DNA from 2 places in the Gudongella ferriphila genome. Region 1 is predicted to be linked to the other one. Evidence: a T-box and tRNA genes for the amino acid it is inferred to sense, from the RefSeq annotation. Region 1 holds a T-box; the other holds one or more tRNA genes.
What was found. The T-box of region 1 lies ahead of serS (serine--tRNA ligase). A T-box ahead of a tRNA ligase gene usually reads a tRNA of that ligase, here a tRNA-Ser.

Region 1 (15,586 bases):
TTTAAACCCCTCCTTTGCCAAATAAACTATGATTGGAGTCCTTTGGGTTTCAAATTTTACTCCTTCGGTAGGCTCCGAGAATTCAACGAAAAGGTATGTTCTTTCCCCTACCATAAGCTCGTGATTTGCCCTTACTGCTCCAGTTCTGTAAACGAGGTTTGTCATTTTTTGGTCAATGTTGTACAGTCTAAACCCATCCTCAACAATATCAAAGTCATAGGGACTAGTTGCTGGAAGTCCAGCACCGTAGGACTGAAAAACGGTTTCCTTAAGTACAATCTCTCCCTCTTCAATCTTATACATCTCCCATACAGGTGTCCGTTCAACGGAATGTATATACTTGATTGTGAAGGACTTGTCCTCCCTCGGCCACCATGAACTCAGATACTCTCCGCTTCTTGCATCAGACGCCCTTAGAACCTCAATGGGATAAAGCATCATGCCAATCGCCATTAGAGACACGACCACTGCCAAAATCCTCTTTAATAAGGGAAAGGTACTGATACTATCAGTACCTTTTCCATTGAATTCTTTCCTACTGGATGCCCTGCTCATCGTAGTACTTCTGAGCACCTGCATGAAGGTCTATTGGCATACCTGCCAATGCAGTTTCAAGCTTAATGTCATTTCCTCTTGCATGTGTATCGATGATAACCTGTCTTTGCTCGAACATGCTCTTAGTCATGTTGTAAACCAAGTCCTCGCTAAGATCCTCTGGTACTATAAGCATTGCCATTACTGCTGCCGATGTAACATCTCCGGTCATACCCTTGTAGCTGTCTCCAGGAATTGATACTTCGGTGTAGAATGGATATTTCTCTGCCAATGAAGCTATTTTTGCAGAGTCCATTGCAACTACTACGATATCCGCAGTTTGAGTTACCTCAGTTACAGCTGATGTTGGAAGTGCACCTGTTACGAATGCAGCGTCTACCTGCTTGTTCTTAAGCTGGTCAGCAGCTTCATTGAATGAAAGGTAGTCAGCTTTTCCAAGATCACTATAAGTCATTCCGTATTCTGCAAGAATCTGTCTAGCATTTACCTCAGTTCCTGATCCAGGAGCTCCAACTGCAACCTTCATTCCTGCAAGGTCCTCGATGCTTGTGATGCCTGAGTCAGCTGTAGCAATAACCTGAATAACCTCAGGGTAAAGCATTGCCATTCCTCTGATGTTTGTTATTGGCTCCTGACCATCAAAGGTCTCTGTTCCCGTGAATGCATAATAAGTAACATCATTCTGTACAAAAGCAAGTTCCGCTTCGCCTTGAGCAACAAGGTTAACGTTCTCAGCTGATGCTCCAGTTGACTGTGCATTTGCATTTACTCCAGGAATATTCTCGTTGAAGATTTTAGCAATTGCTCCACCAAGTGGATAGTAAGTACCGCCTGTTCCTCCAGTAGCTACAGATATAAACACGTTCTCTGCTGGAGCTTCTCCACCAGGCTCTTCTCCGGCTGGTTCCTCTGCTGCTGGTGAGCAACCTACCATAAGTGATAGAGTCAGTATAAATACCAACCATAATGATAATGTCTTTTTGTTCATACTCATCCCCCTTTTTGATTTTCATCTTTTCCAATTGTCCGATTCTGACTATTTGGACAACTTGTAAATACATTATAACTCAATTTCAAGTGATAATCCACTAAAATTTTGTCTAATCGTTCTTGAATCTGATGTTTATAACATTTACAGATTCAAAAAGTGGAATAGTCCGAAGATTTCATCTTCGGACCATATCATTCTATTTCTCAAGTTTTTCCATCCCGCCCATGTATTTTCTAAGGACTTCAGGAATGATTACAGATCCGTCTCCCTGCTGGAAGTTCTCCAGTATGGCTGCAAAGGTTCTTCCCACTGCAAGACCTGAACCGTTTAGTGTATGAAGATATTCAACCTTTCCGCTGTCCTCTCTTCTAAATCGAAGATTGGCTCTTCTGGACTGGAAGTCCTCGAAGTTGCTGCAGCTTGAAATTTCAACATACCTGTTGTAGCTAGGCATCCATACCTCCACATCATATGTCTTTGCTGAAGAGAATCCAAGGTCTCCTGTACTAAGCATTACAACCCTGTATGGGATTCCCAGCCTCTTAAGGACCTCTTCGGCATTGTTGGTTAGTGTCTCAAGCTCGTCATAGGACTTGTCCGGATGGGCAAACTTTACCATCTCCACCTTGTCAAACTGGTGGTTCCTGATGAGTCCCCTGGTGTCCCTCCCTGCTGAACCGGCCTCCTGCCTGAAGCATGGTGTGTAGGCTGTGTAGTATACAGGCAGCTGATCCTCAGTGAGTATTTCATCTCTCAGGAGATTTGTCAGGGGAACCTCAGCTGTTGGCACAAGGAAGAAGTCCTTGCTTGGCACGTGGAACATGTCCTCTTCAAACTTTGGCAGCTGGCCCGTTCCTATCATGCTGTCCCTGTTCACCATAAAGGGTGTGGACATTTCAGTGTAGCCGTGTTCACCTGTATGAAGGTCCAGCATAAAACTGATTATAGCCCTTTCAAGTCTAGCACCTGCACCCTTGAAAACGCTGAATCTTGCTCCCGATATCTTCGAGGCCCTTTCAAAGTCCAGAACATCTAGCTCTGTTCCAATGTCCCAGTGAGCCTTTGGCTCAAAATCAAACTCCCTTGGAGTTCCATCCTTTCTCACTTCAACATTGTCCTCATCGGATTCACCCTCAACCACACTGTGATGTGGGGTGTTTGGAATCTGAAGAAGCAGTGTCTTTAGCTCTTCATCGACATCCTTTACCTGACCGTCGAATTCCTTGACCTTCTCTGAAAGCTCCTTCATCTGGGCAAATATGGGCTCTACATCCTTGCCTTCCTTTTTAAGCTTTGGTATCTCCTTTGACACCTTGTTCTGCTCAGCCTTCATTTCCTCAACATGAACAAGGATCTCCCGTCTCTTCTCATCCAGCTCAAGCACCCTGTCGATTGGGAAATCTCCATGCCTTTTTGCCAGTGCTTCCTTGACCTCCTGTGCATCCATTCGTATTCTCTTAATATCCAACATACTATTCCTCCTCCTGTTCGTAATAAAAAAACCCCCGTCCCCATAATAGTAGGGACGAGAGTATACCCGCGTTGCCACCCTAGTTAACCGCATCAGCGGTTCACTCGAATTTTCTAGGCTCAGGGTCGGATTCTGCAATTCCATCTGACGGTTTTCACCAGCCACCGACTCTCTAAAAGACTTTCCTGCATACTATTTCCCTTCACTGCCCTATTTAATTAAAATCCATTATAGCATATCTGAGTTCAATGTCAATACTTTACTCAAGGTATGGTGGGATTTCCACCGTTTTTATCTCTCCAACATCTCTCATTTCAAGCTTGTTGAGGACCATTTGATAAATTTCAGGTGATCCGGATGTGAGCACCTGGAGAGATCCTTTCCCTTCCTTTTTAAGGATACCCTTCTCGTGAAGGATCATCCTCATTGCCTTGGCTTGCTGGAAGCCTGGATTTATGTAGTTTAGTGTTGGATCCAGCTCAAGGAATATATCCTCCACTATTGGGTAGTGGGTGCATGCCAGGACAATATTATAGAAATTGCCCATCTGGGATATGCTTTCCAGATGTCCTCCTATGGTGTCATATATCTCCCTGGATTTGTAATCCCCTCTATCCACAAGCTCAGCAAGCCTTGGACTTCTTTCAGAGGATATCTCATAGTCCTTTCTTCTTTCTCTTAATAGTTTTTCATAGGCCTTTGTCCTGATTGTAAAGTCAGTCCCAAGTATGACCATTTTGTCTATGCCCATATTCTCTATATGGTTCACCGTTGGGGTGATTATATCTACTATGGGAAAATCGAACTTATCCCTGAATCTATCTGCTATTGTTGAAATGGTATTGCAGGCTATGGCCACCATTTTCACATTTCTCTTCTCAAAATACTTTAACATTGCCATTGTAAGTGTAAAAATCTCATCCTCTTCACGATTTCCGTAGGGAACATTCTTGCTGTCTCCAAAATATATGATGTCCTCGTGAGGCAGGATCTTTTGGATCGATTTTACAACTGTAAGACCTCCTACACCTGAATCCAGTACTCCAATAGGTTTCTCCATTTAATTCCTCCTAAATTATAGTGACATGTCCCCTCTTTTTATGTACCCTCTTTTTCTCATCCATTCGGATACGGAAAAGGATATGAGTCCGGGGAATACAAAGTGCATCATCAAAATCATCAAGAAAACATATACACTTGCACCCATGGTCTCAATCATTGCAAACTGCCCGACAAGGCCGCTTGTACCCATACCGGCTCCAAGGGAATTGCTTCTCATTTCAAGCAGGTAGGTGGATACAGGTCCAAGTATCGCCGAAGCAACAATTGATGGTATCCAGATCAGGGGATTCCTTACGATATTTGGAATTTGGAGCATGGAGGTTCCAAGTCCCTGAGCTACCAGTCCACCCATCCCATTCTCCCTGTAGGATGCTATTGCAAAGCCAACCATGTTGGCTGCACAGCCTACTGTTGCTGCTCCCGCTGCAAGTCCTGAAAGATTTAGGGATATTGCAAGGGCTGCGGAACTGATGGGAAGGGTTAGTGTTATTCCCATGATCACTGACACTATTATTCCCATAGGTATTCTGTGCATTTCAGTAGCCTGATTGATAATAGCACCAATTCCATTCATAAATGCTGCTATGTATGGTGAAATGTAGCTTCCTACCAAGCCTCCCACTAGGATTGTTATCATCGGAACCAGAATGATGTCAAACTTGGTCCTTCCCGCCACAACCTTGGACAACTCGGCACCTGCAAGGGCAGCGACAAAGGCACCAACCGGCTCACCAATCGCAATCACTGCTGTCGCTCCATCGAAGGAAACGCTTCCTGCGCCTATGGCTCCAGCCACCGCTGATGCAAATATCCCCAGGGGAGGAGCTCCCACGCTGTATGCCACTCCCACTCCAATTGCCGGCCCCATCATCCTCTGGGCCACATTACCGAAATATACAAGGGATGGGATGTCCCCATATAATCCAATCTGCCTGATGATAAGTCCTATCAGCAGAGATGAAAACAGCCCTAAAGCCATCCCGTTAAGTGTCTTTACAATGTAGTCCTGTATACCTGTTGCTTTTCTTGCCATTATTCGACTCCTTTTAAATTTATTCCCATCTAAGATCCTTTCCGAAGAATCTTAAGGGTATGAATTTATCAAATATCCTTGAGAATACCCTGTCGGTATATATCTCGGATATTTCATTAGGTGTAAGGTTTGTTGATATTATGGTCTTTTTACCTGCAAGTAGCCTTGTGTTGACTATGTTGAATATCTCAGCATTTGTAAATGTATTTGAAATTTCCGTTCCAAGATCATCTATTATCAGAAGGTCCGCCTGGAAAAGCAGGTCGTACTCATAGTCTGATATCTCACGGCTTCCCTTCCCAAATCTTCTTTTCTCCAAAATATCCAGGATTGTGAAGGCAGTCTGGTAGATCACTATCTTGTTCTTGTCCAGCAGGGCTTTTGCAATGCAGCTGCACAGGAAGGTCTTTCCCAGTCCTGTTGTTCCGTAGAAAAGAAGGTTCTCGCCGTTGTTCTCTTCAAAGTTTCCTATAAAGCCTTCCGCATAGCTTAATATGTCCAGCATATTCTCCCTGGGGGTAAGCTCTTCCCCATCAAAGGTCTCCTGGCTGAACAGGTCTATGTTGAAGTTCTGGAAATTTTCCTTGTGCAGAATGTTTTCCAGGTTTGACATCTTGTAGGATCTGTTGATAAGAAGCTGCTTCATGCAATTACACCTTTTGGAATCATCAACATACCCTGTGTCCTTACAGATGTTGCATGTATACCTTGGCTCAAGATAGTCTGCAGAGATATTCCCCTCTGTCAGGACAAATGCCTTCTCCATCTTAAGGGCTTCGATCTTTTCCCTAGCCTCCCTGGCTGCCTTTTCCGAATCATCTGGCTTTAGAAGTACCTTCTTGGCCATTTTAAGCCCGGTGCTTCTGATCTCGTCATCCAGTTCCCTGACCCTTGGCAGCTTTCTGTAGACCTCCTGCTGCCTCATTCTCAAATCCTTCTCGGCATTGTCCCTTCTCTTTTCGTATATTAGTTGTATCTCCTTCAATACAGGATTATTCATCAGAACCACCGTTTCCCTTCATTCTGTGGGCTTCACGTTTTCTCTTCGCCATTTTCTCAAGATCCTCAGGTGAGTATTTTGCGCTTCGCTGCTCAAAATTGTGGAATCTTGTCTTGTGAGGTGTGGCTTTCTTTCCTGAAGTCTTGTAGGACTTTCTTTCGGGCTTATCCTCTGGCTTGTCAAGAACCTGAATATCCTCAACCTTCCTTACTCCCTTTCTATACCAGTCGCTTATCACTCCGTCAATGTAGTTGACCGTTGGATACTGGACCTTGTTAGCGGCCTCACAACCCTTAAGCACAAGCTCCATTGAATAACCATACTGGTCAAACCACTTATTTATAAGGTTCAGGTCTCCGTCAGTTACGCCCTTGTGCTCCAGGCCGATTGACTTCATAACCTTCTGGTACCTGAAATACTTCTGGTCAACCTTGTTGAAGTATTCCATAACCGCATCCATATTCGTCAGACCTTGATCGTACCAGTTTCTAATTATACCCTCAATATACTTAATGCTCCTTTTATTTTTCATCTCAGCCCCATAGCTGAAGGCTTTCTCTATCACATCCGGATTCATATTGTAATCCTGAACCCATGACAGAATCTGCTTTTTCTCCATTGGAGCTGTCTGTCTCCTCATCATGAAATCTATGTTGTTGAACATCTTGTTTATAATGGGAATCTGATTTGCCTCTATCAGGTCCTTCTGACTTGAGGCGCGAGGCTTATCTGCCTTTGGTGCATTTCCCTGACTCATAAGGTTGTTCTTTATGAAAAGCTGCTTCAGATTTAGAAATACTACCTTGTAATCTACCTCATCCGCTCCTTCTTTTCTGATTATCCCCTTGTTCTCCCAAAAGTCCCATGCTCTGAGAACATCCTCCATGGGAATATCCAAATGCTTTGAAATGGTCTTGTTTGTAACCTCGATTCTATTGTCCCTGTCATGGGCATATTTATAGCCCAGCAAATAGACCTTGACATAGGTTCCATTGGCCATGGGCATGTAGTCGTTCAGAAATATATTCTCTATGGGAGTATCCCCTAGATCCATATCCGTAGTTTCAATTATAAAACTCATCCGTCAATCATCCCCTCAAGCCCATTTAATCTCTCTTCATACCTCTTCCTGGTAAGCTTCATTTTGTAGATATAATTATATATCTTTTCATCTTTAAATACAAAACAAGATTTTGATGCCATTATATCAGGGTGTTCCTTGGAAACCCCCTCAACAGGGAACAGGTCCGTGTAGTATTGGGTCTGAATGAATCCCAGCTTTTCATAAACCCTGATGGCTCTCCTATTGAACTCAGCCACCTCAAGATAAAGGGTCCTCATTCTCATATCCTTGAAGTAGTGAGGCAGGAATGCCTGGAGGCTTTCAGTTCCATAGCCCATGTCAAGGTAATCCGGATCAAATACTATTCCCAGATATGCACTTCTCTTGATGAATCTCTTGTTTTTTATTCCCAGGTATCCCACAAGCCTTCCTTCCTGGTTGTGAACACCGTAATACTTGTTCCAGATGGTAAATGTCTTGTATCTGAACCATTTTTTTATTTCAGAATCATTTTCATATGGAAAGTTGTAATCATCCAAGAGCACCGTTTCATGCACTCCCCAGCTTCTCATGGATTTTGCATCCTCCAGGGTCAGGGGGGATAGGGTAACCCTTTTTCCTTTTATTATCATTATTCTCACATCTCCAAAAAAATAACCTCGAGGTCTCCCCTCGAAGTTATTTTACACCATAATCCTAAGTTTATCAAAGACTAGTTTATTTATACACGCAGCGTCAAAATGTGTCAATTTAGGGTTTGATCTGGCTCTCTTTAGACTCCTAGCCATTTCCTGGCTCCATGTATCTCTCCATATTGAGAAACTTTGTGTACTCATGCTTGAAGACAAGGTCAACCTGCCCAGTTGGACCATTTCTATGCTTTGCGATTATTACCTCGCCGATGTTCTTCTTTTCTGATTCCTGGTCGTAATAATCGTCCCTGTACAGGAACATTACCACGTCTGCATCCTGCTCAATTGCACCGGACTCCCTAAGGTCAGAAAGGATAGGTCTGTGGTCTGAACGCAGCTCCGGAGCACGAGAAAGCTGGGATAGAGCAAGTACGGGACACTCCATCTCCTTGGCTATAGCTTTCAATCCCCTTGATATGGCTGAAATCTCCTGCTGTCTGTTCTCAACTCGTCCATCAGCCTGCATTAGCTGAAGATAGTCTATGACTATAAGGTCCAGCCCCTTCTCCACCTTCAATCTACGGCACTTTGCCTTCATTTCCATAAGTGAGATCCCAGCGGTATCGTCGATGTAGATATCCATCTTGGACAAGGGGGCCATTGCATTGACAACCTTTATCCACTCATCATCCGACAGGTTCCCGCTTATTATCTTCTGAAGGTCCACATGGGCCGTTGCACTGATTATCCTCTGGACAAGCTGCTCCTTGGACATCTCCAGTGAAAATACTGCAACCTTGCCGTTTCCCTTTAGGGATGCATTTGTAGCTATGTTTATTCCAAGGGCAGTCTTTCCCATGGACGGTCTTGCAGCAAGTAGGACAAGGTCTGATTTCTGGAGGCCTGACAGCTTATGGTCAAGGTCTGAAAACCCGGTGGTGAGCCCTGTTAGCTCTCCCTTGTTGGCAGCCCTCTCCTCAATTTGGGCAAAGCTTGAAAGGAGGACCTCGCTTATTGGATGGAAGCCCTGCTTGTGGGCTCCCTGGGTAATGTCGAATATGTTCTTTTCAGCTCTTTCTATTATTGCATTTACGCTGTCCGAGTTGTCATAGGCAAGCCCCATGATTTCATTGCTGGAGCCAATCAATCTTCTGAGTATTGACTTCTCCTGTACAATATCGCAGTAATACTTTGTATTAGCTGTAGTTGCAACGCTTCCAGAGAGGTTAGCAAGGTAGGTCACCCCACCGATTCCCTCAAGGGAGCCACGTCTTTTAAGCTCCTCGGAAAGGGTTACAAGGTCAACGGGCTCGTTCCTGTTGTTCAGAACAAGAACCGCCTCATATATCTCCTTGTTTGCATCCTTGTAGAAGTCATCTGCCCTAAGATGCTCTATTGCGGTATTTATTGCCTCCTTGTCAAGAAGCATGGCTCCTATTACCGACTGTTCAGCCTCCATGCTGTGTGGAGGTATTCTTCCAATACCTGTTTCCATGTGATTCACCTCTTATTCTGCAGCCACATCCACCTTTAAGGTAGCGGATACATCTGGATATACCTTCACTTCAACCTCAGTGACACCGGTTGTCTTTATGTTGTCCTTCAATTCTATCTTTCTCTTGTCGATGTCAATCTTATGCTGCTTCATCAGGTTGGTTGAAATATCCTGTGAAGTTACTGAACCAAAAAGTCTTCCTTCAGTTCCACCCTTTGCCTTAATGCTTACTGTCAGGCTTTCGATTTTTTCCTTAAGCTCCAAGGCCTCCTTCATTTCCTGCTCCTTCTGGGCAGCTTCCTTGGCCTTTGACTCCTCCCATTTCCGCAGGTTGTCAGAAGTTGCTTCAATCGCAATATTTCTTGGGATAAGGTAGTTTCTTGAATAACCGTCCTTGGCAGTAACAAGGTCACCTGCCTTTCCCATTCCCTTAACATCCTTCAAAAGTATGACTTTCATCGTTTTTCACCTTCCTTTAAATATTTATCTATGATATCTATAAGGAGCTTTTCAGCCTCCTCCATTGATAGCTTTTCTATCTGGGCACCTGCACTGGTCAAGTGTCCTCCTCCTCCCAGCTTTTCAAGGATCAGTTGAACACTTATGTTTCCCAGGGATCGTCCTGATATGTGAATCTTGTTCTCCAGCTGACTCAATACAAATGACGCCTCCACGTCGTTGATGTTAAGGAGCTCGTTTGCAGCCTGTGCAGCTATGAGTATGGAGTCATCCATCTTCTTCTGAAGCCTTCCGATAGCAATTCTGTCGAATAGGATCCTAGAGGATTTTATAACCTCAGCCTTGTTTACAAAGGTGCTGAAGTCGTCCCTGAAGAGCTGCTTGACCACCGTGGTATCAGCCCCTGCCCTTTTCAGTACAGATGCTGCTTCAAATGTCCTGACCCCTGTCTGGAAGCTGAAGTTCTTAGTATCTACAGTTATTCCTGCAAGAAGTGCCTCCGCCTCAAATTTTGTGAGGTTGGTCTCCTCACCCATGTATGTCAGTACCTCAGTAACAAGCTCTGATGTGGAGGATGCATACGGCTCCAGGTAAGTCAGAACAGGATTGTTAATAAACTCAGCACCTCTTCTGTGATGGTCGATAACAACTACCTTTTCTGTGAGTTCCAGCAGCTCAGGAGCTTCTGTAAGGCTTGGCTTGTGGTTGTCCACAACAATTAAAAGAGATTTTTCATCCATGAGACCTGCGGCATCTTCTCCAGCGATAACCCTCTTAAACATTTCAGGACTATCATTTCTCATCCTTTCCATAAGGTTTCTTATTGATGGGTTCTCTCCATTAAGTACAAGATAGGCTTCCTTGTTCCGATTTTTTATGGCTCTCATAATTCCCACACTGGAACCAATGGAATCCATGTCGGGATTCTTGTGTCCCATTACAAATACTCGTTCGTTCTGGTCAATAAGCTGCCTCAAGGCATCTCCAATGACCCTTGCCTTTACCTTGTTCCTCTTTTCCATGGCCTTGGACTTGCCACCGTAGTAATCAAATGTGTTGCCTACGTTTATAACCGCCTGGTCCCCCCCTCTACCCAGGGCAATGTCTATTGCTGCGCTGGCGTTCTCGTAGGATTCAAGCAGGGTTTTCCCGGCTTGGCAGACCCCAATACTAAGGGTAATTGGAATTGTATTTCCCATATCCATATCCCTGATCTGGTCCAGAAGGTCAAACTTCTTACCCTTTAAGGACTCAAGGGCACCATGGTTAAGTACAACCATATACTTGTCGTTCTCATACTTTCTGACAATTCCTCCATACTGGCCAAAATAGCTGTTGATAAGCTGGTCGATCTCAGCAAGTACAATCGGTCTGTGAATATCTGGAGTCGAGTTCTTAACATCGTCATAGTTGTCAACATCAACAAGGGCTACAACCGTCTTTTCCCTCTTATGCTCCTTCTCAAGCACCACATGGTCTGTATCATCAACCCAATAGAGGACCGTTATGCTTCCTTTTCCAGAGGTCTTCCTATCCTCCAAAAAGTTCGGGTATACCTCAAAATACCTGTCCATATAGCTTATTGACATTGGTTCGTTTTCCTTCTTCTTCATCAGCTCCGAAAGATTGAAATCCGGTACAAGCTCACTGATGGACTTGTTCACTATTTCCTCTTCTCCCAAGAGGGTCAGAAATGGCGTATTGTACCAGGTGATCTTGCCATTGTCGTCAATGAATACCATGGGAAATGGCATGTTGAATAGTGCATGTTTTGCGGCTGAGTCAAAATCATGGGAAAGTCCCTCGATATATTTTGCGATTTCCTTGTTCTTTTCATCAATCTTCCTGTGATTGTAGTACACAAGATAAGCCAGGACCAACCCCATTACAAATGCAACTATTGGTTGAAACAGAGCCATTATTAGTACACTAAGGGCTATTACCAGCAGATACAGCTTAGTATCAGACCATGTAAATATTTTATATTTCATATTCTTCCTCCTACTGGGGTTTTCTTCTTAGCTTCCTGAAATCCAAGACTATATCCAAGCCGCCAACAAGAGAAACGGCGGTCAATACGGGAGAAAATGCTATGGCCATGAAAATTACCAAGCCTCTGGCGAAAGCATTCATTTTCCACTTTATCAGATAGAAGCTTGTTACTGCAAGTCCCTGAAGTATGAAAACAACTCCTACGAGGACAAGCAGATTCAGAAATATTGTGTCATAATATGTCCCATCCAAGCTTCTGCCAATGAAAACTCCTATAAACATTACAATTACTCCCAGTGCAAAATTATTGGGCACTGTAAACCTGTGAAGCCATGGCATCTGAAGTATTCCAATGCTAAGCTTCCTTAGTATCCACACAGTTAGAACATAGTTTGCATAGCTTACAAAAAGAGCCAGAAACATAAGAATGGAAGGTAGGATCAAAATGATATACCTGTAGGCATCCTCAAGCATCCTCCTTGCGCTGTCTATCTCATAGTTGCTAAGGCCCATGCCCTTGAGCATATCAACTTGGATGAACAGGGTCTCCCTAAAGGTGTTCTCCAATTGATTTATAATGCTCAATCCCGTCAGTGAATCAGCCAGGTAGAATACCATAAGGGTGCTTGTGAAAAAAACCAGTGATCCGGTCACAAGAACCTGCAAAGGTCTTCTTCTCCTTTTCATTCCGTATGCAAGAGCTATGGTCAACGGTCCAAACAGTATCAACAGGATAATTCCATTTATGAAATCTCCAGTTCCCAAACCTATTATCAAGGATGCAATGGTCATTACAACTGCTGCTGGGTTGACACCATTCTTGATTCCATATACCACCGCACCTACTGGGTACAATGCAAGTACCAGAGGTGTAAAATATATTGACAGCAGTCCAACCAATACAACAACTGCAGCTGCTCCTGCTCCCTCTATTACCGGTTGAACCCATTTATTGTCTTCTTTCAAAAGTCTCACCTCGTGTCTGCTCCTAGTGTCATTACATGTCATTTCCAAAGTATGCTTACCCTTGATTATATATTAATTTCAAAACAAATAAAAGCCTGGTTATGGTGTTTGTGTCTCAGTAAAGAAAAAAGAGAGGTTTCCCTCTCTCTTAGTCAGCGCTATATGGCAATAGTGCAACTTGTCTTGCTCTCTTAACTGCAATTGTAAGTTGTCTTTGATGCTTTGAGCAGTTTCCGGAAATTCTTCTTGGAAGAATCTTTCCTCTTTCAGTTATATACTTCTTAAGCTTGCTCACATCTTTATAGTCGATATGTGTTGATTTGTCTGCACAAAAGCTACACACTTTTTTTCTAGGCTTAAACCTTCTTTGCATCCTTTTCCCCTCCTTGATTAGAATGGAATATCATCATTGTCGGTAGGGTGGAATCCGTCGATATCGGAGAAGTCCGAGCCGGTTGAACCTGATGATTTCTGGTTGTTGTCTCCCCATTCAAGGAACTCAACGCTGCTTGCCACAACATCGGTTGTGTAAACTCTCTTTCCATCCTTATCATCATAGCTTCCAGTCTGAATCCTGCCGTTTATTCCAACCAATTTTCCCTTGTTTAGGAAGTTGGCTACGTTCTCTGCCTGCTTTCCCCATACGACAATTCTTATGAAATCAGCGGTAGGCTGATTTTTTGATTCCATCTCCATTTTCTTTTCCTTCGAAAGATTTTTGTCTACAGCCAACGTGAATGTTGACACTGGAGTTCCTGAATTTGGTATATATCTAAGTTCAGGGTCCCTTGTCAGTCTTCCGATTAGAACAACATTATTCAAAATACTCACCGTCCTTAGATTATTCTTCGTCTCTAGTGATCATGTGTCTCATAATGCCGTCTGAAATCTTGGCAATTCTGTCGAATTCGTTGACTACATCCGCTCCTGATTCAAAGTTGATCAGTACGTAGTATCCTTCAGCCAAATCATCGATCAGATATGCAAGCTTTCTCATTCCCCATTCATCTACAGTTGTTACTGTACCGCCTGCCTCGATTATCTTCTTGAATCTCTCAAGCAGTGCATTTCTTTTTTCTTCCTCAAGATTAGGGTAAAAGATTACCATTGCTTCATATTTTCTCATTTATTTCACCTCCCTATGGACTATCGGCCCTATTTTCATTAATAGGGCAAGGAACACTAAAGTAGTATAACACAACTTAGGCTGAATTTCAAATGATTTGTTGTATTTTCAGGTGAAAATTCCACCCTATATAAATAAATTTAACACAAACTTTACATATTGCAAGAGGTATCTTTACAGTTGGGTATTATAATTATACCAGAAAATACTAATAAAGGATGGTTTTTATGAGAAGCAGATTTGATCACGAACTTGATATGCTCAACGAGGAGCTAGTATCCATGGGAAACCTTGTGGAAAGCTCCATTGAAGCTGCAGTGTCAGCATTGAAGACTCAGAATGTGGACCTTGCAAGAAGGGTTGTAGAAGGTGACAGGGAAGTAAACAACAAGGAAAGGGAAATCGAGGACCTTGCAATGAAGCTGATACTCCGCCAGCAGCCTGTGGCGGGTGACCTGAGGCTGATTTCCACTGCCCTTAGAATGATTACGGACATGGAAAGAATCGGGGACCAGGCGGCAGACATTTCAGAGATAACAATTATGCTTGCAGACCAGACCTACCTTAAGGAACTGATTCATATCCCTCAAATGGGTGATGCAACCATCAAGATGGTAAGGGAAAGCATTGACGCCTTTGTAAGGAAGGATGTGGAATTGGCCAAGCAGGTTATATTATATGACGATGTGGTGGACGATCTCTTTGATGTTATTAAGGAGGAGCTCATTGGGTATATTAGGGAAAACAAAGGCTCCAGTGAGCAGGCTATAGACTTTATGATGATTGCAAAATACTTTGAGCGAATCGGTGACCATGCTCAAAATATAGCAGAGTGGGTTTACTATGCCATAACAGGAGACCATTACAACGGGAGTTGATAGGAATGAGTCTTATATATTGTGTGGAGGATGACGAAAGCATAAGAGAGCTTATACTCTATGCCCTTAAAAATGCGGGTTTTGAGGCACAGGGCTTTGAAAGCGGTAAGGAGCTGGATTTCAGTACAATACCAGATATTTTGCTCCTTGATATTATGCTGCCTGGAGATGATGGATATGAAATACTTTCCAAGGTGAGAAAAAACCCTAGGACCTCAGACATGCCCGTCATAATGCTCACCTCCAAAACAAGTGAATTCGACAAGGTTCGGGCACTGGATATGGGTGCTGATGACTATATGGACAAGCCCTTTGGGGTGATGGAGCTTATTTCAAGAATAAGGGCAGTTCTCCGAAGGTCAGGGCAAAGAAAACCATTGGATCAGATCTGTCTCCATGGAATATGCCTTGACTCAAAGAAGCACAGGGTGATGGTGGATGATAAGGAAATTATATTAACCCCCAAGGAGTTTGACCTTCTTCAGTATCTGATGGAAAATCAGGGAATTGTACTTTCCAGGGATAAGATAATGAACCAGGTGTGGGGCTTTGATTTTGAGGGAGAGACCAGAACGGTGGATGTCCATATAAGAACCCTCCGAATGAAGCTGGGAGACAATGGCGAATCTGTCCAGACCGTACGTGGAATAGGCTACAGATTCGGAGGTGATTTCTAGATGGAAAAGAGGATTTACGTTTATCTTGCAGCCATAATGTCCATTACCATGCTTGTTACCCAGGTTGTGCTTTCATTTCTGATCAAGGACTATTACTCAGGCCTTGCAAACCCGGGAAGTGTATCAATTTGGGAGATTTTTATTGCAATGATACCTGCAATGATAGGTATTCTAGTATTCCTTTTG
Region 2 (15,586 bases), on a different contig from region 1:
CCAGAAATTTTCAGAGGTCATCTGGGACTCCTTCATTCTTGGATCGATCGCATTTGTGCTGCAGGTGATGATTTCAATACCATTGGGAATTTTGGCCGCAAGGAAGCAATATAGCAAGACGGATTATGCCGTCACAGTGGTTGCTCTTCTTGGCATTTCATTGCCCACCTTCTTTTTTGCAACAGTGCTCAAGCTTATATTCTCAGTAGGGCTGGGATGGTTTGACCTGTATGGAAAGGTGGGACGAAACTACATGCAGTTGGATCCAATGGGTCAATTTCTGGATGTGGCTTCCCACTTTGTACTTCCAATAATGACCCTGACAATCATAGGAATAGGAAGCCTTATGAGATACACCAGAACAAACATGCTGGAGGTCCTGAATTCAGACTTCATAAGGACGGCAAGGGCAAAGGGTCTATCTGAAAAGAGGGTTATAAACTTCCACGCCTTTAGGAACACCCTGATACCAATAGTTACAATTCTTGGGGGATCCCTGCCAGGTCTTTTCGCAGGAGCCCTGATAACTGAAACCCTTTTCCAAATTCCTGGTATAGGCTACACAGGCTATCTGGCAATGGTTAGTGGGGACATTCCATTCACCATGTTCTACATGGTGTTTCTGGCGGTCCTAACCCTTTTGGGAACCCTTATAGCAGATATTCTTTATGCAGTTGTAGACCCAAGGGTCAGAATTAGTTGATGGAGGTGATGTGACATGACAGATAGCAGCAATGAGTTGACTAAGAAAAAAGAGGAGCTTAAAGATAAGGGCCACATCAGCAGCTCCAGGGAACTTGGGGATGAGCAGAGGGTAAGGGTCCTTTCACCGGGGATGCTTGTTGTAAAAAGGTTTATCAGGAACAGGCTTGCAATAATAGGTCTTGTAATAATATCATTCATGTTCTTGTTTTCATTTCTTGGGGGTATTTTAAGTCCGTATGATGAGACTCAGGTTTTCAAGCATATTGGGACCATGTCAAAGGAATACGCAAGCGTAACCCACAATGAGGTGTATAGGTTCACTGGAGTACAGGATTCAAACTACACCGGTGCTGCCCATTCACAGTTTGTTCTGGCAAGAAATGCCGGAAGGGATTCTTTTTCACATGGTGAAGATGAGTACTACATTTCAGAGGAGGCCAATGACCTGTATAGGGTGTTTACATCCATACCAATTGCAACAATTCTTAATTTTCGTGGGGTGATGTCTGTTAATCCAATGGAGGGGGAATCCATTCCCCCTGAGCTTGAAGCAACAGCTAAATTGACACTTGACAACAGAGAAGCTCAATTCCTTCTTGAGGGAGAAGTGTACACCATAAGACAAAGTGGACGGGAGTACATACTGGGTAGGACAGAGCCTGTTGCTGTGGAGTCAAAGTATATAATTGATCCTGCAGAGGCAGATGCAGATATAGACTATGAATTCGCTTATGAGTCTGAAATAGCCTTTAGAGCTGGAAATGTCGATTCCTTTGAAGCTGGAGGAATCAAATATCAGATTGAGAGGGAAGAAAATCTGGGGGTCATATATAGGGAAGACGGTGGAAATATGGAGGAATATGCAATAATTTCAAGGCTTTCAATTCAGCCAATTTCTCAGGACGTGTTTCTGACTGTGGATTTCAAGAAAGCCTTGAGCAATGCAATTGAAAACAGGGAAAGGTCCTTCCTGTTTCCTGATCTCCAAGGAAATGAGAAAGAGTATGAGCTATCAAGACTTAATAATGTTTATACAGTAAAGACAGAAACGGAAACACACCTGATATCCATACATGAACAACCCTCATGGGAGCATTGGCTGGGAACGGACAAGCATGGAATGGATGTCCTTACAAGACTGATGTATGGAGGAAGAATCTCCCTTACAATAGGCTTTATTGTAGTCCTACTGGAGTCCATTCTTGGAATCATCATGGGAGGTCTAGCCGGGTATTTCGGGAAATGGGTTGACATGTTAATAATGCGTATAGTTGACGTGTTCAACTGCATACCCTTCCTCCCGCTTCTGATCATACTTGGAGCGGTGATGGACCAGCTTGAGGTTGCACCTCAGCTTAGAATATACTTTCTGATGCTAATACTTGGTCTAATGAGCTGGCCAGGTATAGCAAGAATGGTAAGGGGACAGATTCTCTCCCTTAGGGAGCAGGAGTTCATGCTGGCAGCTGAAGCAACTGGAATTTCCGTTTCCAGAAGAATTTTCAAGCACCTGATACCAAATGTCATTCCTCAGCTTATAGTGTTTGCAACAATGGGACTTGGCAGTGTAATACTTTATGAATCAACCCTGAGCTTCCTGGGTCTAGGTGTAAAATTCCCTCTTGCATCATGGGGAAACATAATAAGCGGTGTATCCACAGCCTATGAGATGACCAACTTCTGGTTTGTCTGGATACCGGCCGGGATGCTGATTCTCCTTACTGTATTGGGCTTTAACTTTGTCGGCGATGGACTCAGGGATGCATTTGACCCCAAGATGAAACGGTAGGTGAGACATGGACAAGAACAAGGGATTTTTTGATAGATTCAAAAGCATAGGAAGAGGATTAGGTAAATATAACGGCAAAAACATACCTAAGAGTGTCAATTACCTGTCTGCCAAGGAGCTTAGGATTATTTCAAAGGAAAACAGAAAAATCACCGAGGAGCTTGAACTCAAAAGAAATAGGGTTGGAGTTTCCGAGTCTGAGTATCGGACAACAATGAAGAATCCTGACAATATACTTGAAATAGAAAACCTCCACACCTACTTCTTTACAGACATTGGAGTTGTAAAGGCGGTTGATGGAGTTTCCTTCAATGTTCCCAAGGGAAAGACGGTTGGTGTTGTAGGTGAGTCAGGATGTGGGAAATCAGTGACTTCACTATCAATAATGCATCTTGTGCAAAGACCTCAGGGTCAGATTGTGGAGGGTGAAATAAGATTTGACTCAGGGGATATGATCTATGACATTGCAAAGACTCCCACTGACAGAATGCAAAAGCTTAGGGGAAACCAGATTTCCATGATATTTCAGGAGCCCATGACAAGCCTTAACCCGGTTTTCAAGGTGGGTATGCAGATTGATGAGGTAATTGAGCTCCACAATAGCCACATGACAAAGGATCAGGTTAGACAACGGACATTAGAGATGATAGAGATGGTTGGCATAGCAGATTCGGGAGGAGTATATGAAATGTATCCCCATGAGCTGTCGGGAGGGATGAGACAGAGGGCGATGATAGCCATGGCACTTGCATGCAGTCCCAAACTGATAATTGCCGATGAACCCACAACAGCCCTGGATGTAACAATACAGGCCCAGATCATGGACCTTTTAAGGACCTTGAAGGACCAAATAAACAGCAGCATCATGCTTATCACCCATGACCTTGGTGTAATTGCTGAAATGGCAGATTATGTGGTTGTAATGTACGCAGGAAGGGTTGTAGAGCAGGGAAGTGCAAGGGATATATTCTACAATCCACTTCATCCTTATACTGTTGGTCTCATGGCCTCAAAGCCAGGAAAGGACAAGAAGGTTGAAAGGCTTTACAGCATCCCGGGTTCGGTGCCAAATCCCATAGACATGCCAAATTACTGCTATTTCAAGGATAGGTGTGACAGAGCATTTGAAGCCTGCGAAGGAGAGTATCCTCCGACATTTTCAATAAGCGAAACACATAGGGTAGCCTGCTACCACTACGCAAACGGAGGAGGTGGGATCCGTGACTGAAGCCGGATTGGCAGCAAGAATGCCATTTGAAAGCAGAGATGATATAATCCAGGTTAGGGACCTTAAAAAATACTATCCCATATCAGGAGGCCTGCTATCAAGGGTTAAGGGATATGTAAAGGCTGTTGACGATGTCAGCTTTAACATCAGAAAAGGATCGACCATGGGACTTGTAGGTGAGTCAGGCTGCGGAAAGACCACTATCGGGAAGACCATCCTGAGGCTGACCGACAAAACAGAGGGCTCGGTTAAATTTGACGGAATTGAGATTCACGACCTTAACAAGCAGGACCTCAGGGCCCTTAGACCAAGGATACAGATAATATTCCAGGACCCTTACTCCAGCCTTTCACCCAGAATGCCTGTTGGAGAGATAATTGGGGAGGCTGTAAGGGAAAGAAAATTGGTGCCCCCTGAAGAATTTGACGATTATATAACAAAGATAATGGAAGATTGTGGTCTTCAGGAATACCACAAGGACAGGTATCCCCACGAATTTTCTGGAGGTCAGAGACAGAGGATCTGTATTGCAAGGGCACTTGCCCTTAACCCGGATTTCATTGTTTGCGACGAACCTGTGTCGGCACTGGATGTATCAATACAGGCACAGATCATAAATCTTTTGAAGGACCTTCAGGAAAAGTACAACCTTACATATCTTTTTATCTCCCATGACCTTTCAGTTGTAGAGCACATATCAGATACTGTTGGGGTAATGTATTTGGGAAACCTTGTGGAGTACTCCAAGAAGGAGACTGTTTTCAGCAATCCATTGCATCCATACACAAAAGCCCTTTTTAGTGCCATACCTGTGCAGGATCCGGATGCAAAAGGAGAGAGGATAATACTTGAGGGAAGCATTCCATCCCCTTCAAATCCACCTTCGGGCTGCAAGTTTCACACAAGGTGCAGCTACTGCATGGATGTGTGCAGGGAGATCATGCCAGAGATGAAGATGGTGGAGGAAGGTCATGAGGTAGCCTGTCACCTTTACTAAAGGAGAAGATTAAAATGAACGGGAAAAATGATTTTAATGATGACCAAAGAGTTGTTGCACCCATGAATATAGAAGGTGCCCCCTGGTTTGTAAGGAGCAGGGATGAAAGCAAGAAGGATACAGGAATATTCATGGGTGAAATGGAAGACCTTAAGGGGAAGGACCTCTTCAGACTGATGAGCTATGCTGTTTTTGCAGGACTTTCAGTTGCAATGGTATTCATAGTCGCATATTTTCTGTTCATAATGTTTGCACTAAATGTTTGGTTTAAATGAAACCAAAATTATATTTGTGAAGAGCCAAGGACGCTTCCATCATCTGGAGGTGTCTTTTTCGTAGGAAGTGGGGTTAGCCACTATTTTGGTTTGACAATTGTCAGTATGCATGCTATCATTTACTTACACACAGACCCCCGGGGAGGGGGTGTAAAGAAAGGATGATACCATGGCAAACAAAAGGCTAACGGTGGATGTTGTGGGAATGACCTGTGCCGCATGCTCGGCAAGGATTGAAAAGTCTCTGTCAAAGCTTGAGGGAATTGACAAGGCCAATGTAAACCTATCCACCAACAAGGCTACAGTAAGTTACGATGACGAAAAACTCCACAAGGGTGATATAGTAAAGACCATTGAGAAGGCGGGATATCAGGTTCCGCCTGAGAAACGAACACTTCTGGTAGAAGGAATGACATGAAGTTCCTGTTCAGCAAGGGTGGAGAAAGCCCTAAACAAACTGGAAGGAGTCACTTCAGCAAATGTTAATCTGTCAACCAACAAGGCGGTTGTGGAGTTCCCATCCGGCATCTTGGAGGATTCACAGATTATTGCAGCCATAGAGAAGGCTGGCTACAAGGCTGAAATTGAAAGGGATGCATCCTCTGACAGGGAGAAGGAACTGAGGGAAAAGGAAATCAAATCCCTGAAGAGGTCCTTTATAATCTCTGCCATATTAACCTTGCCCCTATTCTCGGCCATGTTCTTTCATATGGCAGGTCAGATGAATATCCTGACAAACGGATATTTTCAGTGGGCACTGGCAACGCCTGTACAGTTCCTTATTGGTGCCAGGTTCTACAAGGGGGCCTACAAGTCCCTAAGGGGTGGAGGAGCAAATATGGATGTTCTTATTGCAATGGGAACCTCCGCAGCATACTTCTACAGTGTATACAACATATTCGCAGGAGTTCATGAGTACTACTTTGAGGCATCTGCAGTAATAATTACCCTGATCCTTCTAGGAAAGACCTTTGAGGCGGTCGCAAAGGGCAAGACCTCCGAAGCGATCAAGAAGCTTATGGGTCTTCAGCCCAAGACGGCAAGGGTTCTCAAGGATGGTGAAGAGAAGGAGATCCCCATTGAGAATCTGCAGATCGGGGATGTAATAATCGTCAAGCCAGGAGAGAGGGTACCGGTTGACGGTGTTATAGTTCAAGGAAGCTCATCCCTTGATGAATCAATGATCACAGGTGAAAGCATACCTGTTGACAAGGGAGAGGGAGACCAGGTGGTAGGTGCCACAATAAACAAGTTTGGATCCTTCAGGTTTGAGGCACAAAAAATCGGAAAGGACACTGTGCTGTCACAGATTATAAAGCTAGTTGAGGACGCGCAGGGCTCCAAGGCTCCTGTTCAAAGACTTGCAGACAAGATATCCGGGATATTTGTACCTGTTGTCATAGTGATTGCCTTGATCACCTTCCTGGCCTTCAACTTTATTGACAGTTTCAATACAGGACTGATAAATGCGGTGGCAATACTTGTAATAGCATGTCCCTGCGCCTTGGGACTTGCCACTCCAACCGCCATCATGGTTGGTACCGGAAAGGGAGCGGAAAACGGAATCCTGATAAAGTCAGGAGAGCATCTTGAAAGAGCCCATAAGATGGATTCAATAATATTCGACAAGACTGGAACAATAACAAAAGGAAAGCCTGATGTAACAGATATAGCAAGCTTTGGCGAAGACCGGGATGAGATCTTAAGGATAGCGGCTTCAGTGGAGAAGACCTCGGAGCATCCCCTTGGAGAGGCAATTGTAAAGAAGGCTGAAGAAGAGGGATTGGCCTTAAGTGAAGCTGACAGCTTCTCTGCTGTTCCAGGAAAGGGCTTGAAGGCAATCTTTGAAGGTAAGGATGTTCTAATCGGAAACAGGAAGCTGATGCTTGAGAACCATATTGATATTTCAGATAAGGAAAAGGATATTGAGAAGCTTGAAAGGGAAGGAAAGACAGCAATGCTCCTTTCGGTTGCCGGGAAGCTTGCAGGGATAATAGCTGTTGCTGACGGAATCAAGGAAACCTCCCATGCAGCAATCAAGGAGCTTCAGAGCATGGGCCTAAAGGTGTTCATGATAACTGGGGACAACGAAAGGACAGCAAGGGCAATAGGGGCCCAGGTTGGAATAGATAATATTCTCGCGGATGTTCTTCCCGAGGACAAGGCTACTGAGGTGGAGAAACTTAAGTCCCAAGGGATGCATGTGGGGATGGTTGGAGATGGAATAAACGATGCTCCGGCACTTGCAGCGGCAGATGTGGGATTTGCAATTGGAACTGGTACGGATGTGGCCATGGAGGCAGCAGACATAACCCTTATGAGAGGAGATCTTGGGGGTATTGTGACCGCCATGAGACTGAGTCACAAAACCATGAAGACCATAAAGCAGAACCTTTTCTGGGCCTTCTTCTACAATACCCTTGGAATACCATTTGCGGCCCTTGGATTCCTTAATCCCATGGTTGCTGGAGCTGCAATGGCATTCAGTTCAGTATCAGTTGTATCAAACTCGTTAAGACTAAGAAATTTCAAATAAATAGGAGGAGATAATAATGAAAAAAACAATGATGGTGGAAGGCATGAGCTGTGGACATTGTGAAATGGCAGTAAAGAACTCTTTGAAGGAAGTTGAGGGAGTTCAGGAGGTGCAGGTTGACCTGGCAACAGGTAAGGTGGAAGTTCAGGGAGATAACCTGTTGGACAAGCTTCTGATGGAGGCGGTTGACGAAGCAGGCTACTCGGTAAAAGAGATTGGATAGGAGGAAGCCAAGGTGAACCAGGGGAAGGAAACAGCACTTAAAAAGCTTAGAACCGTTAGGGGACAGGTAGATGGAATAATCAGGATGATAGAAGAGGACAGGTATTGCGTTGACATTTCAACTCAGATACTTTCCATAATCGGTCTCTTGAAAAAGGCCAACATAGATGTACTGAACGGTCACATCAGAACCTGTGTGGCGGATGCCATCCTGGAAGGTGAGGAGCAGGGAGAGGAAAAGATAGACGAGATAATCAACATAATTGATAAGTATATTAAGTAAATCAAGCCCTGCCGGGGAAAGCAATTCCGGCAGGGTTAATTTTTTTGTGTTGACAGGGTATAATAATATTGTAATTCTTACAGAAATTTAATATAATATAATCAACAAAGGTCAAAGAAGGTCAAATAAATATTGAACCATTGGGATGGAGATGATTTTATGGAATATAAGGATTATTATAAGATACTGGAAGTGGACAAATCCGCAAACCAGGATGACATAAAGAAGTCATTTAGAAAGCTTGCAAAAAAGTACCACCCGGATTTGCATCCAAATGACGATAAGGCACAGGAGAAGTTTAAGGAGGTCAATGAAGCCTACGAGGTTCTTGGGGATGAGCAGAAAAGGAAGCAGTACGACCAGTTTGGACAATATGGCTTCTCCAACGGTCAGCAGTTTGACCCTTCACAATTTGGATTCGGTAATTTTGGAGGAGGAAGCCAGTACACCTACACATCTGGAGAAGGAGCTGATTTCTCGGACTTCTTCAATCTGATTTTCGGAGGAGCAGGTGGTAGGGGAGGCTTTGATATGGGTGACATTTTCGGTACAAGAGCAGGAAGGTCAGCCGGTGGGTCCAGAAGACCACAAAGACAATCCTATGAATCTGAGCTTACAATTTCCCTGGAGGATGCCTATAATGGGGTAGCAAGAGATGTCTCATTGAACTTTGGAGGAACCACAAAGAAGATCACCGTAAAGGTTCCCAAGGGAATAACCCCAGGAAAGAAAATCAAGGTCAAGGGAGATAAGTGGGGAATCGACGGGGACATACTATTTAAGATAAATGTAAGTGAAAGCAGGGACATGAGGCTTGAAGGACTTAATATAATTAAAAAAGTTCCGGTTTTGCCATGGGAGGCTGCTCTTGGGGAAAAGGTTGTCGTCCAAACCCTCAGTGGAAAAATCAAGGTGGATATTCCTGAAGGCACAACAGGTGGAACCAGAATGAGGCTTCCCGGCAAGGGATTTGTCGACCTTAAGAACAACAAGGGAGATCTCTATCTTGAAATAACAATCGTGAACCCACCGGAGTTAAAAGAAGAAGAGAAGAGGCTTTACAGAAAGCTTAAGGAAAGCATAGATTACAATCCAAGAAAACAGTAACAGGAGGAATTAAGATGGATATGAACAAATTCACTCAGAAGAGCATCGAGGCTGTTCAGGAGTCCCAAAACATTGCCGTAAGGTTGGGAAATCCGGAGCTGTCTGAGCTTCACATGCATGCGGCACTCATAAAAAGCAGGGATGGTCTTGTGCCCAGGGTACTGTCCCTTATGGGGATAGATTCAGATGAGATCAGAAGTGCTGTGGACAGAAAGCTTGAGAAGCTTCCCAAGCAGTCAGGAGGTAGTATACACCCTGGGAGATCATACTCAAAGATCCTTATGGATGCTGAAGAGGAGGCAAAAATCTTCAAGGATGAATACGTTGGGGTTGAGCACCTTTACCTGGCAATATTGTCTTCCAAGGGCACCCACTCAGGAGATGTCTTCAGGGAGTATGGAATAACAAGGGATGCTTTCCTTCAATCTCTTATGAAGGTCAGGGGAAGTCAGACAATTACATCAGACAATCCCGAGGAGACCTACGAGGCCCTTGAAAGATTTGGACGGGACCTTGTGGAGGAAGCGAGAAGAGGCAGGATGGATCCTGTAATAGGAAGGGACTCGGAGGTCAGAAATGTAATAAGGATTCTATCCAGAAGAACAAAGAACAATCCGGTACTCATAGGTGATCCTGGAGTTGGTAAGACGGCTATAGTTGAAGGTCTGGCCCAAAGAATAGTAAACGGAGATGTGCCAGAGGGACTTAAGGACAAGACAATATTCGCCCTTGACATGGGAGCTCTGGTTGCTGGAGCCAAGTACAGGGGGGAATTCGAGGAGAGGCTGAAGGCTGTGCTTTCGGAGATACAGAAGTCTGATGGCAGGATACTGCTTTTCATTGATGAGCTCCACAATATAGTTGGAGCCGGTAGGGCTGAAGGGTCAATGGATGCAGGGAACCTTCTAAAGCCAATGCTTGCAAGGGGAGAGCTGCACACAATTGGTGCAACCACCCTTGATGAATACAGGAAATATATAGAAAAGGACGCTGCACTGGAAAGGAGATTCCAGAAGGTGCTTGTAACTGAGCCTACAGTCGAGGACACCATTTCAATACTCAGGGGTCTTAAGGAAAAGTATGAGATCCACCATGGAATAAGGATATCAGATGGTGCTGTTATAGCAGCAGCAACCCTATCCGACAGGTACATCTCAGACAGATTCCTTCCTGACAAGGCCATTGACCTGATGGACGAGGCATCAGCAATGATAAGGACCGAAATTGACTCAATGCCCGTGGAGATAGACGAGGTCAGAAGGAGGGTGTTGCAGCTGGAAATCGAGAGGGAAGCCTTGAAGAAGGAAACCGATGATGCCTCCCGAGCCAGACTGGAAAAGCTTGAAAGGGAGCTTGGAGAGCTCAAGAGTGAGTTTGATCTTCTTAAGGCACAGTGGGAAGAGGAGAAGAAGGAAATATCAGCTGAGAAGGAAATCAAGGAGGAAATTGACAGGGTCAAACGAGAAATTGAAGAGGCTGAAAGAAGCTACAATCTTGAGAAGCTTTCACAGCTGAAATATGGAGCCCTTGTTGAACTGGAAAGAAAGCTCAAGGAGGCTCAGGACAAGGAGCATACAGAGGAAAGGCTTCTCAAGGAGGAGGTCACTGAGGAGGAGATTGCAGAGGTGGTGGCAAAATGGACTGGAATTCCAACAACAAAGCTGCTGGCAACAGAAAGGGAGAAGCTGCTTGGATTGGGAGAAATCCTTCACAGGAGGGTGATAGGTCAGGATGAGGCGGTGGATTCAGTTGTGGACGCTGTACTTCGTGCCAGAGCCGGACTTAAGGACATAAACAGACCTGTGGGGAGCTTCATATTCCTGGGACCAACCGGTGTTGGCAAGACAGAGCTATCGAAGGCCTTGACTGAGACCCTATTTGATGATGAAAAGAATATTATCAGGATTGATATGAGTGAGTATATGGAGAAGCACTCCGTGGCAAGGCTTGTAGGTGCCCCTCCAGGATATGTGGGCTATGACGAGGGAGGCCAGCTGACAGAAGCCGTCAGAAGGAAGCCCTATTCTGTAATTCTCTTTGATGAGATTGAAAAGGCACATCCTGACGTGTTCAACATCCTGCTTCAGGTACTGGATGATGGTCGCCTTACGGACAATCAGGGAAGGACTGTGGATTTCAAAAATACCGTAATAATCATGACATCTAACATAGGGTCCGACTATCTTCTGGAAGGTCTCGGAGAGGATGGTACAATTCAGGAAACCACAAGAGAGAGGGTCATGAGTCAGATGAGGATGACCTTCAGACCTGAATTCCTGAATCGTATTGATGAAATTGTCCTCTTTAAACCCCTTCAGAGAATGGAGATATTCAAGATCATCGACCTTCAGATAACTGAAATCGAAAAGAGGCTTAAGGATAGAAGCATCAACATCACTGTTACGGAAGAGGCAAAGGAGAACATCCTTGAAAGATCCTATTCCATACAGTATGGTGCAAGACCGGTCAAAAGATTCCTCCAGAAGGAGATTGAAACCGGCATATCAAGAATGATCATAAAAGGAGAATTGAAGGATGGGGACACAGTTAAGATTCATGCTGTGGACGGAGAATTGTTGATAGGCTAAATCTGACAAGGATGTTATAGAAGGTCAGAAGGTGGATTGTTCCTTATGGGAAAATCCACCTTCCTTTTGTGTTGTTTGATCTATGTGAAATCATGCAATTTGGGGAGCGAGTTTTTGCTTTTTCAGCTTTATTGTTTCAATTTCCTCGTGCACGTCCAACCAGTTTGTAACCCTTGTAATTCCAGGAATAAGAGGCTTCCTGTTGTAGCTGCAGTCCATAAGAAGCACCTGGAAACCTGAAAGGGCCAATTCGACAGCATTTTCATACCTGTCCTCAACAAAGATGTCACAATCCAGCTCCTTTGCCTTATCAACCTTGTAGTGGGAACCCAGCATATGAAGGTCCATCTCAGGCATACCGTGCCTTCTCAACCACTGGACTGTAGTATCTCTTGTGACTGGCTCCCTTGCAGTAACATAGGATATGTTATGCTGCATGAAGAGCTTCCAAAGTACAAGTTCTGCATATTTTCTGGGCTTTGCATTCCCATGGAGCTCCTGCCAGTGAAGTCTGTAAAACTCCTGATAGTCTTCCCGAGACACATCAAGTACATGATGTATATCATATTCCTTAACCTGATATGGTTGGATGCTGGAGTTGAAATATCTGTTTGCAGCATCCAGCCAGTAGTATGCTTCAGTAATTGTTCCATCAATATCGATACATAGATTTAAACTCATTTGACCACCTCAATCTTTTATTATGGTTACATTCTACAGCAGGAATATAAAGTCCATATAAAGGGGCCGTTATGCTTTGGTTAAATTTAAGCTTTTGAGCTTGCTTCAGTTAGGGTCAAAGTATAAAAGTATAACTGAATATGAAAAAGCAACCCTGGATAATCTCCAGAGTTGCTCTTCTTATGTAGCCGTGCACCCAGCTTTGTCAATCCTGCTCCGAGCGTTACCCGAACAGTTAACTCGGGCCAGGCTGACCCACGGCACACGAAAAGTTTCACTTATCGCTGCTTCCTTCCGGACCTGACGAGGTTCATGAGTTTCCGTTGCGTGGGACCCAACCGTCAACGCCACTTTTTCGAGGCAGACCTCACAGCAGAGAAGCCTAAGCCGGGAATTCAATCCTGCTGTAGCGGATTGCAGGTAACAGGGCACCGCTACCTCCCCATCTAGCACGGCAAAATGTTCTAATGGCGGAGAGAGAGGGATTCGAACCCTCGAGACGAGTAAACGCCTACACGATTTCCAGTCGTGCGCCTTCGACCAGACTCAGCCATCTCTCCTTGGTTTCCATAGACTTATATTATAGACCATAACTTACGGAATGTCAACCAGGTTGAGGTTTAGATAAAATGTTTCCGGGTAAACTTATGAATAAGGAAAAGTTAAGGAGGAGATACCATGAAGAACAAGATATCAATTGAATATTGTACTTCCTGAGGCTATTTGGGAAGAGCAGTTGCTCTAACGGAAAGCATCCTGAATTTACACAAGAACCAGGTTTCAGAGCTTACAATCATTCCATCCGGTGGTGGCGTATTTGAAATCAAGGTAAATGGAAAGCTTTTGTTTTCAAAGGCAGAGCTGGGTAGGTTCCCTGAAGAGGGAGAGGCGGAAAGTCTTGTAAAGGAAGCTATTTAATGGGGGTCCGGAAGGGCCCTTTTGCTTTTCTTAGTGTAAACAGGAAGCTTTTTTGATATAATGGGTCGTAGTAAGATTTCATAACAAGTAAGGGTGATTCCATGTATCAGGCATTATACAGACAATACAGACCTAAAACCTTCGACGAGATATTAGGTCAAACACATATAACCACAATTTTAAAGAATCAGATCAAGAAGGAAAACATAGGGCATGCCTATCTTTTTTCGGGAACAAGGGGAACTGGAAAGACCTCAGCAGCAAAGGTTTTCGCAAGGGCTGTAAATTGTCTTGACCCCCAGGAAGGGAATCCATGTAACCAATGCGCAATCTGTAAGGGAATCCTTGACGAAAGCCTTATGGATGTAATCGAGATGGACGCAGCCAGCAACAGGAAAATCGAGGATATACGTGAGCTTAAGGAAAAGGTGATCTACCCTCCATCCAAGGCAAGGTACAAGGTCTACATAATAGATGAGGTTCATATGCTTACAAATGAAGCATTCAATGCCCTGTTAAAGACCCTGGAGGAGCCACCCAAGCATCTTTTGTTCCTTCTAGCCACAACTGAGCCGGAGAGATTGCCTCAGACAATACTCTCAAGATGCCAGCGATTTGATTTCAAGAGACTTTCATCAAATGACATGATAGGTGGAATGAAAAGCATAACAGACAAGCTTGGTATAAATGTTGAGGACAAGGTTCTCCAGCTTATTGCCAAAAATTCCGATGGAGCAATGAGGGATGCCTTGAGTCTTCTGGACCAGTGCATAGCATTTGAAGGTGATTCAGTATCCTATGATGATGCCATAAATATTCTGGGAATCGCCAATGTGGATCTCCTTTTTGACCTTGTGGAGGCAGTAAGGGGTGAAAGCACTGAGAAATCACTTCTTATGGTGGACCATATGATACAGGAAGGCAAGGACATCCCACAGTTCCTGAAGGATATGATTCATCACTACAGAAATCTGGTTATAGCAAAGACCTCAAAAAATCCTGAGGCACTAATTGAGTGGGGAGAGGTTGAGCAGTACAGGGAACAAGCCTCAAATATGGACCTACATTACCTGATGTCCAGCCTACAGGAATTGACATCTGCAGAAAGCTCAATGAAATGGTCAATGCAGCCCAGGATAATACTTGAGATGGCTGTCATAAAGCTTTCCAATATAAAAAGGGAGCTTTCCCTTGAGGAAAGGGTAAGAAGGCTTGAGGAAGGTATGGTCACAGTACCGGAGAAGAAAATCCAGGCTCCTGCAAAGGCAGCTCCAAAGCCAGAGTCTAAAAATCAACAAGAGAAGACTATGAGGAAGGATGAGAAAATACCCGAGGTGAAAAGTGAGCCTGTGGTTGAACAGAAAGCAGCCGCACCAACGGGTGAGCTCACTCTGGAAAAGATCAAAAGCTCCTGGCCTAAGGTCATGCAGATTATAAAATCAAGAAAAATAAACATATATGCCCTGGTGATGGAGGGAGAGGTGTCCCAACTTCAGGGGAATAGAATCACCCTGTCATACAAGGATGGATTCGAGTTTCACAAGGATGCTGTAAACTCAAACCAGAACAAGACATTTTTGGAGGAAATTCTCACGGAATTTTTTGGACAAAAAATAGAACTTCTTGTTATAATGAAAGGGTGCGAAATGCCTGCTTCCGGAGTCGGAAAGCAGGAAAATGAAAATACAGCCAAGGAGGAGACGGTCAATAAGGTGCTGGATTTCTTTGGTGAGGATATTGTAGAGATTAAATAAGGAGGAGATTTAAGTGGCAAGAGGCGGATATCCAGGAATGGGTGGAAATATGAACAATATGATGAAACAGATGCAGAAGATGCAGAAGAAGATGGAAGAGGTTCAGGCTCAGGTTGATGCTACAGAGCTTGAGGCTACATCAGGCGGAGGAGCAGTGAAGGTTGTGGTCAATGGGAAGAGGGAAGTACTTGACATTGAAATCGATCCTTCAGTTGTGGATCCTGAAGATGTTGAAATGCTCCAGGACCTTGTAATGGCTGCCGTAAACGAAGCATTGAGAAAGGCTGAGGAATTCTCGGCAAAGGAAATGGGCAAGGTTACTGGAGGACTTAATATTCCTGGACTGTAGGAATAATTGGAGGATAAAAGATGGATTACTATGCATTGCCAATCGCAAATTTAGTGGACCAGTTCTCAAAGCTTCCGGGAATTGGAAGAAAGACTGCCCAGAGATTGGCATTCCACGTACTGGAAATGGACCAGCAGGATGCCGAGAAACTTTC

Region 2: it has a tRNA-Ser gene. The T-box ahead of serS (serine--tRNA ligase) is inferred to sense a tRNA for this amino acid. The anticodon was not compared.

Annotation. Positions count from the first base shown of each region.
Region 1 covers NZ_JBJXRK010000014.1:32,037-47,622, reverse strand. Annotated here, with positions in the region: gene ACKVDP_RS08850 (DUF1850 domain-containing protein) at 1-555, opposite strand, end outside; gene ACKVDP_RS08855 (TRAP transporter fused permease subunit) at 1-1, opposite strand, end outside; gene ACKVDP_RS08845 (TAXI family TRAP transporter solute-binding subunit) at 536-1,543, opposite strand; gene serS (serine--tRNA ligase) at 1,743-3,017, opposite strand; T-box leader at 3,065-3,232, opposite strand; gene murI (glutamate racemase) at 3,277-4,077, opposite strand; gene ACKVDP_RS08830 (PTS transporter subunit IIC) at 4,093-5,112, opposite strand; gene ACKVDP_RS08825 (ATP-binding protein) at 5,132-6,112, opposite strand; gene ACKVDP_RS08820 (DnaD domain protein) at 6,105-7,193, opposite strand; gene ACKVDP_RS08815 (GNAT family N-acetyltransferase) at 7,190-7,807, opposite strand; gene dnaB (replicative DNA helicase) at 7,956-9,302, opposite strand; gene rplI (50S ribosomal protein L9) at 9,315-9,761, opposite strand; gene ACKVDP_RS08800 (DHH family phosphoesterase) at 9,758-11,752, opposite strand; gene ACKVDP_RS08795 (DUF2232 domain-containing protein) at 11,763-12,728, opposite strand; gene rpsR (30S ribosomal protein S18) at 12,868-13,092, opposite strand; gene ACKVDP_RS08785 (single-stranded DNA-binding protein) at 13,110-13,541, opposite strand; gene rpsF (30S ribosomal protein S6) at 13,561-13,845, opposite strand; gene phoU (phosphate signaling complex protein PhoU) at 14,073-14,723, shown strand; gene ACKVDP_RS08770 (winged helix-turn-helix domain-containing protein) at 14,729-15,400, shown strand; gene ACKVDP_RS08765 (sensor histidine kinase) at 15,401-15,586, shown strand, end outside.
Region 2 covers NZ_JBJXRK010000025.1:16,786-32,371, forward strand. Annotated here, with positions in the region: gene ACKVDP_RS11015 (ABC transporter permease) at 1-703, shown strand, start outside; gene ACKVDP_RS11020 (ABC transporter permease) at 719-2,494, shown strand; gene ACKVDP_RS11025 (ABC transporter ATP-binding protein) at 2,502-3,722, shown strand; gene ACKVDP_RS11030 (ABC transporter ATP-binding protein) at 3,715-4,719, shown strand; gene ACKVDP_RS11035 (hypothetical protein) at 4,734-4,994, shown strand; gene ACKVDP_RS13830 (cation transporter) at 5,164-5,412, shown strand; partial or broken gene ACKVDP_RS13835 (cation transporter) at 5,428-5,559, shown strand; gene ACKVDP_RS11040 (copper-translocating P-type ATPase) at 5,716-7,530, shown strand; gene ACKVDP_RS11045 (heavy-metal-associated domain-containing protein) at 7,547-7,753, shown strand; gene ACKVDP_RS11050 (metal-sensing transcriptional repressor) at 7,766-8,035, shown strand; gene ACKVDP_RS11055 (DnaJ C-terminal domain-containing protein) at 8,195-9,142, shown strand; gene clpB (ATP-dependent chaperone ClpB) at 9,157-11,730, shown strand; gene ACKVDP_RS11065 (hypothetical protein) at 11,821-12,411, opposite strand; RNA gene ffs (signal recognition particle sRNA large type) at 12,600-12,866, opposite strand; tRNA gene ACKVDP_RS11075 (tRNA-Ser) at 12,880-12,971, opposite strand; gene ACKVDP_RS11080 (SelT/SelW/SelH family protein) at 13,090-13,329, shown strand; gene dnaX (DNA polymerase III subunit gamma/tau) at 13,431-15,083, shown strand; gene ACKVDP_RS11090 (YbaB/EbfC family nucleoid-associated protein) at 15,097-15,432, shown strand; gene recR (recombination mediator RecR) at 15,453-15,586, shown strand, end outside.